DNA from 2 places in the Aquincola sp. J276 genome. Region 2 is predicted to be linked to the other one. Evidence: riboswitches for the same ligand, from Rfam matches in the RefSeq annotation. Region 2 holds a riboswitch; the other holds the start of a gene.

Region 1 (3,394 bases), on a different contig from region 2:
CTGGCGTTTGCCTTCGGGCAGCTGTGGTGGGGCCTCACGCAGCCGGTCGCGGGGCTGGTGGCCGACCGCATCGGCACCGGCCGCGTGCTGGTGCTGGGCGTGCTGCTGGTGGCCATCGGCACCGCGCTCGTGCCGCACATGCACACCACCGCTGGCCTGATCTTCGCCATTGGCGTGCTGGCCGCTGGCGGCGCCGGCATGGCCGGGCCCTCGGTGCTGATGGCCGCCACCACGCGGCTGGTGCCACCTGAGCGCCGCGGCATGGCCACCGGCATCGTCAACGCGGGCGGCTCCTTCGGCCAGTTCGTGTTCGCGCCGATCGCGCAGGGCGTGACGGCGGCGGCCGGCTGGATGGCCTCGCTGTACACGCTGGGCGTCATCACGCTGCTGGCGCTGCCGGCGGCCTGGGTGCTGCGGGGGCACTCGGCGTTGCCGGCGGCCGCCGCTGGTGCAGCCCCCGCGGTGCGGGAAAAGGCAGGCGTCGTGATCCGCCGCGCGCTGGCCGACCCCAGCTACCGGCTGCTGTGCGCGGGCTTCTTCGTCTGCGGGTTCCACGTGGCCTTCATCGCCACCCACCTGCCGGGCGTGGTGGCCTCCTGCGGCCTGCCGCCTTCGGTGGGCGCCTGGTCGCTGGCGGTCATCGGCCTGTTCAACATCGTGGGCAGCCTGGCGATGGGCTGGGCCATCGGCTTCCAGCACGGTCGCTGGCGCATGAAGTCGCTGCTGTCGCTGGTGTACGCCGCGCGGGCGGTGGCCGTGCTGGTGTTCATGCTGCTGCCCAAGACGCCCGCGGTCATGCTGGGCTTCGCGGCCATCATCGGATTCACCTACCTGTCCACCGTGCCGCCCACCGCGGGGCTGGTGGCGCGCTTCTTCGGGCCGGCCAACATGGCCACGCTGTTCGGCATCGTGATGCTGGCGCACCAGCTGGGCGGCTTCCTGGGGGCGTGGCTGGGGGGCAAGGCTTTCGAGCTCACCGGCAGCTACGACTGGATGTGGTATGCCGACATCGTGCTGGCCGTCGGTGCCGCACTGATCCACCTGCCCATCCGTGAACAGCGCGTGGCGCCGCCTACAATGGCCGCAGTCATTGGGGAGTAGCTTCCTCCGAACTGCCCGGCGTGTCCGGGCAGTGTTGCGAGAGGGGCCTGTGTCAACAAACTTGCCGTGCAGCCACCTGGGCTGCAGCCGGCATGGCACAGGCGATCACCGGCAGTGTGCGGATTTTGCGAGACCTTTGACCGTGGCGACTCCGACAGGCCGGGGATGCGCCGCGGTCATCGTGTCCGTGTCCGGCCGGAGCCACCCTTTTGGAAGCCTTTCTCGTCTCGACCGGCATCGTCGCCCTCGCTGAAATGGGCGACAAGACCCAGCTGCTGTCGCTGGTGCTCGCCGCCCGGTTCCGCCGCCCCTGGCCCATCATCGCGGGCATCTTCGTGGCCACCGTGTTCAACCATGCAGCCGCCGGCGCGCTGGGTGCCTGGATCACCAACCTGGCCGGCCCCGACGTGATGCGCTGGGTGCTGGGCATCTCCTTCCTGGCCATGGCGGCCTGGACGCTGGTGCCGGACAAGCTGGACGAGGAAGACACCCGCGCACCGCGCCTGGGCGTGTTCGGCGCCACCGTGGTGGCCTTCTTCCTGGCCGAGATGGGCGACAAGACGCAGATCGCCACCGTGGCGCTGGCCGCGCGTTATGACGCCATCGTGGCCGTGGTGCTGGGCACCACGCTGGGCATGATGGCCGCCAATGCACCGGTGGTGCTGCTGGGCGACAAGGTGACCAAGAAGGTGCCGATCCGCACCATCCACCTCATCGCCGCGGCCATCTTCGCGGTGCTGGGCGTGGCCGCGCTGGTGGGCGGCTGACGTCCCGGCCCGCTCGTCTAGACAGGCATGGTGTAGTTGAGCGTCATGCGGCCGCCATCCACCACCACGATCTCGCCGGTCACGTAGCTGGACGCCTCGCTCAGCAGCCAGGCGGCCACGTCGGCCACCTCGGCCGGCTCGCCCAGGCGCTTCATCGGCGTGCGGCTCATGATGCGGGCCTTGGCGTCGTCGCTGGTGAGCACGGCCTTCTGCGCCAGTTCGGTGGCGATGGTGCCCGGCGCCACCGCATTGACGCGGATGCCGTGGCCCACCAGGCCCAGCGCCATCACCCGCGTCAGCTGGTCGATGGCGCCCTTGCTGGCGTTGTAGCTGGCGATGCTGGGAATGGCCAGCCGGCCGTTGACCGAGCTCATGTTGACGATGGCGCCGCCGCCGTGGGCCGCCATCACGCGGGCCACCGCCTGGCCCACCAGGAAGGAGCCCTTGAGGTTGACGGCGATTACCGCGTCCCAGTCGGCCTCGGTGATGTCGAGGAAGTCCGCAGCGCGGAAGATGCCGGCGTTGTTGACCAGCGCATCCACCGGGCCCAGCGCGTCGACGGTGGCGGCCAGCGCCACGTCCACCTGCGCCTTGCTGGACACGTCGCAATGCAGGTAGAGCGCACGGGCGCCCTCGGCCTGCAGCGCGGCAGCCAGGGCCGCGCCGCGGGCATCGTCCACGTCCCACAGCGCCACCGAGGCGCCTTCGCGCAGCAGCCGGCGGGCACAGGCCTCGCCGATGCCTTGCGAGGCGCCGGTGACCACCGCCACGCGGCCGCGCAGGCCGAAGTTGATCTCGCTGGTGTGTGCGCTCATGGGTGTGCCTTCATGCGTGCCTGCCTTCGGCGGGTCTGTCCAGCCAGACGCCCATGCCCTGGGCATTGAGTTCCACATCCAGCGACAGCAGGTCCAGCTCCGCCGCGTCGCCGCGGCGGCCGTTGGCCCGCAGCCGCTGCACATACAGCTGCCGCAGGCCGTGCTTCAGGGCCTCATGGCGGTCGGGCGCGCCGCGCACCGATTCGCCCAGCGCCACCATCGCATCCAGCTGCAGCAGGAACTCCGCGGCCAGCGCCGGCACGTCCGCCACGCGGCCGTAGTGGGTGAGGTACATGCAGCGCGGCTGCTGCGCCAGCAGCCGCTGGATCGACTGCCGCAGCGGCCCGGGCTCGAACTGCACCGGCGTGGAGGTGGGCAGGATCCAGGCCGGCCGGCCCGCCACGTCGAATTCGCGGAAGCTCAGGCCGAAGGTGTCGCCGGTGAACCAGCCGCGGCTGCGTTCGTCCCAGATGCAGTGATGGTGGCGTGCATGGCCGGGCGTGTCGATGAACAGCAGCGGTCGCCCGGCCAGCTGCAGCACCATGCCGTCGCTGCTCTGCAGCACCCGCTCCGGCGGCACGTTGACCAGCTGGCCGTAGGAGCGTTCCATCTCCTGCGCGCCATACACCGCCAACGCGCCGGCCCACAACGCCCGCGGATCGATCAGGTGGCGGGCGCCGCGCGGATGCACCACCAGCTGCGCCGTGGGCA
Region 2 (3,394 bases):
AGATGATCGAGCACCCGCACGTCGACCAGCGCCAGCGCCGTCTTCAGCGTCTGCGTCAAGAACTCATCGGCACGACTCGGTTCGGCAGCGCCCGAGGGATGGTTGTGGGCCAGGATCACCGCCGCAGCGTTCACCCCGAGCGCCTCCTTGACCACCTCACGCGGATACACCGAGGTCTGCGTCACTGTGCCGCGGAACATCTGCTTCAGCTCGATGATCCGGTGCTGCGCATCGAGGAACAGCACGCAGAACACCTCGTGCTCCAGCACCCCGATCTCGAGGCGCAGGTGATCCTTCACCGCCTGCGGCGACGACATCGTGGCACCGCGCCGCACACGATGCGACAACACGCGCCGCGCCTGCGACAGCACCTCCTCGGCAAGCGCAGGACGGTACTGGCCATCGACATCGCGCACCAGCAGCGCATCGACAGCGACAACGGAAGAAGTGGAAGACAACGACATGGCGAACTCCGGTCTGTGTCGGGCGGGACTGCCCGAGACCGGAGCACCACGCCGCAGCGCAGCTGTCAGGGTTCGAAGACGGCCGCAGGCCGCAAGCGCTCGCCTGAGCGAGCGCGCAGACCTTGACGGCGAGAACGACGTGGTAGCGTGGGTCGACACGGCAAGCCCACCCTCCGAAAGCCACTGCATCTGCCTTGCCGCCTGGCAGGCCACGCACACGCGAGCGGGCCCTCAGAACAATCGTCCGACATTGAAGAGCGTCAGGACACCGAGGAAGGCGAAGATCGCCGCAGCGATGCCGTGGACCAATGGCATGGAGACCTTCTTCGCGATCCTGTCTCCCAGGAACACCGCGGGCACGTTCGCCAGCATCATGCCGAGGGTCGTGCCCAGTACCACCTGAATGATGTCGGGGTAGCGCGCCGCCAGCGCCACGGTGGCGATCTGCGTCTTGTCGCCCATCTCCGCGAGAAAGAAGGCAACGACAGTCGTGCCGAAGACGCCGAAGCGCCGCGTGCCGCCAGCTGCCTCGCCATCGATCTTGTCCGGGATCAGGATCCAGCCCGCCATGGCCAGGAACGACACACCGATGACCTAGCGCAGGATGTCGGGGCCCAGCGCCTGGGCCACCCAGCCGCCGACGGCGCCCGCCGCCGCATGGTTGGCCAGGGTGGCCACCAGGATGCCGAGGACGATGGGGATGGGCTTGCGGAAGGCCGCCGCCAGCACGATCGCCAGCAACTGTGTCTTGTCGCCCATTTCACCCAGGGCGACCACGCCCGTCGAGACAAGGAAAGCTACCACACGAACTCCAAGGGCCAGCGAAGACGAAGACTGCACGGCATCCCCGGCCCATCCGGAGGCAGTGCAGTCAACGGTCTTGCCAGGCTTGAAGCTGCTTGCGCCATGACCGTGAGGGCCAAGTGTGTTGACGCAAGCCCCTGCGGGCGCAGGGCGGCTACTCCCCAATGACGGGTACAACGCCAATTGTAGAGGTCGACGGACGGCAGGGCGGCGGGGCGGGCACTACTCAGTGCGTACCGCGCACGTGGCGCCTGGACGCAGCCGCAGGCTTGGCGCCCGCGTGATCGATGCCCTGGAGAATGCCGCAGTCGGCAGCCGCATGTGGCACCGGGCAGGCGGCTCGCAGCGCGCGCAGTTCCTTCTCCAGGGCGCGCAGGGCCTTGATCCGCTCGGCCACGTGACCGATGTGCTCGTCGAGCAGGCGGTTCACTTCGCCGCAGTCGGCCAGCGGCTGATCCTTGAATCGGAGCAGCACCCGCACTTCGTCGAGCGCCATGTCCAGGCTGCGGCACTGGCGGATGAACGCCAACCGCTCGGCATGCTGGGGTGTGTAGATGCGGTAGTTGCCCTCCGTGCGCCCGGCCGCAGGCAACAGGCCCTCGCGCTCGTAGTAGCGGATGGTCTCGACCTGGGTCTGCGTCGCCAGGGCCAGTTCGCCGAACTTCATAACTGTGTCCCTTCTTCAGCCTGCAGCCCTGGGCTGCAGGGCGATGACCGCCATGCCGGCCAGGCAGATGGCGCCACCTACTAGGTCCCATCGCGTCGGTACGACGCCATCGACGCGCCACAGCCAGAGCAGCGCGACGACGACATAGACGCCGCCGTAGGCCGCATAGGTGCGGCCCGCGGCGCTGGGATGCAAGGTCAACAGCCACGCGAACGCCGCCAGCGACGCTGCCGCCGGCAGCAGCCACCAGACCGGACGGCCCTGCGTCAGCACCAGCCAGGGCAGGTAGCAGCCGACGATCTCAGCGACCGCGGTGATGAAGAACAGTCCTGTGACGCGAAGGAAGTCGAACATGGGTCGTGTCTCTCAAGGTGCCGGGAATGACGGTCAAAGAATCGCAGCATAGCCGCTTGACTCTGGAGCGGCTACAGGGTTTCAAATGCGGACATCGATACCCGAAAGCCCCCAATGAGTGACTCATGCTGCAGCCACGGCTGCGCCGCCCCACCCGCCAGCCAGAGCCCGCGCTACCGCCGCGTGCTGTGGGCGGCCCTGTTCATCAACGCAGCGATGTTCGGCATCGAACTCGCTGGCGGCCTGCAGGCCGGCTCGGTCTCGCTGCTGGCAGACGCGGTCGACTTCTTCGGCGACGCGGCCAACTACGGCATCTCCTTGCTGGTCTTCGGCATGGCGCTGACCTGGCGCGCACGCGTCGCGCTCTTCAAGGGCCTGACCATGGGCGCCTTCGGTGTGTTCGTACTCGGCCGGGCCGCTTGGTCGGCCGCCGCTGGCACCGTGCCCGAGCCGGTGACGATGGGCGCGATCGGCGCCCTGGCGCTGGTGGCCAACGTGTCGGTGGCCGCGATGCTCTACGCCTGGCGCGAGGGCGACGCCAACATGCGCTCGGTGTGGCTGTGCAGCCGCAACGACGCCATCGGCAACCTGGCGGTGATGGCTGCAGCCCTGGGCGTTTTCGGCACCGGCAGCGGCTGGCCTGACCTGGCTGTCGCCGCGATCATGGGCGTGCTCGCGCTGACCGCCGCGCGCTCCGTCATCCAGCAGGCCCGGGCAGAACTGCGCCCCGTGCCGGCGCACGCTTGAGAGGAAGATGGCCATGTCCGACGCCATGCACCCCCTGTTGGCAGCAACGCCGCTGCTGGATGTTCAAGACCCGGACATTGAGGCCCTGGTCGCCCGCCGCGGCTGGCGAACCCTCAGCCCCTACGACCGCATCGGCGCCGTCTACGACTTCGTCCGCAACGAGATCGCCTTTGGCTACCACAAAGGCGACGAATTGCCGGCACCCACGGTGCTGGCCGACGGCATCGGCCAGTGCAACACCAAGAGCACGCTGCTGATGGCCTTGCTGCGCGCGGTGCGCATCCCCTGCCGCTTCCACGGCTTCACGATCGACAAGCCGCTACAGAAGGGCGCAATCACCGGCCTGGCCTACTGGCTG

The links. Region 2 has a riboswitch for manganese ahead of LRS14_RS04790 (TMEM165/GDT1 family protein). Riboswitches for the same ligand answer to the same signal wherever they lie in the genome.
Region 1: another riboswitch for manganese. It lies ahead of LRS14_RS28465 (TMEM165/GDT1 family protein); the one in region 2 lies ahead of LRS14_RS04790 (TMEM165/GDT1 family protein).

What each region holds. Positions count from the first base shown of each region.
Region 1 covers NZ_JAJONC010000002.1:2,281,709-2,285,102, forward strand. The annotation lists gene LRS14_RS28460 (MFS transporter) at 1-1,101, shown strand, start outside; yybP-ykoY riboswitch at 1,081-1,252, shown strand; gene LRS14_RS28465 (TMEM165/GDT1 family protein) at 1,311-1,868, shown strand; gene LRS14_RS28470 (SDR family NAD(P)-dependent oxidoreductase) at 1,886-2,683, opposite strand; gene LRS14_RS28475 (MBL fold metallo-hydrolase) at 2,694-3,394, opposite strand, start outside.
Region 2 covers NZ_JAJONC010000001.1:1,042,159-1,045,552, forward strand. The annotation lists gene radC (DNA repair protein RadC) at 1-464, opposite strand, end outside; partial or broken gene LRS14_RS04790 (TMEM165/GDT1 family protein) at 696-1,268, opposite strand; yybP-ykoY riboswitch at 1,272-1,443, opposite strand; gene cadR (Cd(II)/Pb(II)-responsive transcriptional regulator) at 1,495-1,935, opposite strand; gene LRS14_RS04800 (YnfA family protein) at 1,951-2,289, opposite strand; gene LRS14_RS04805 (cation transporter) at 2,404-3,036, shown strand; gene LRS14_RS04810 (transglutaminase family protein) at 3,050-3,394, shown strand, end outside.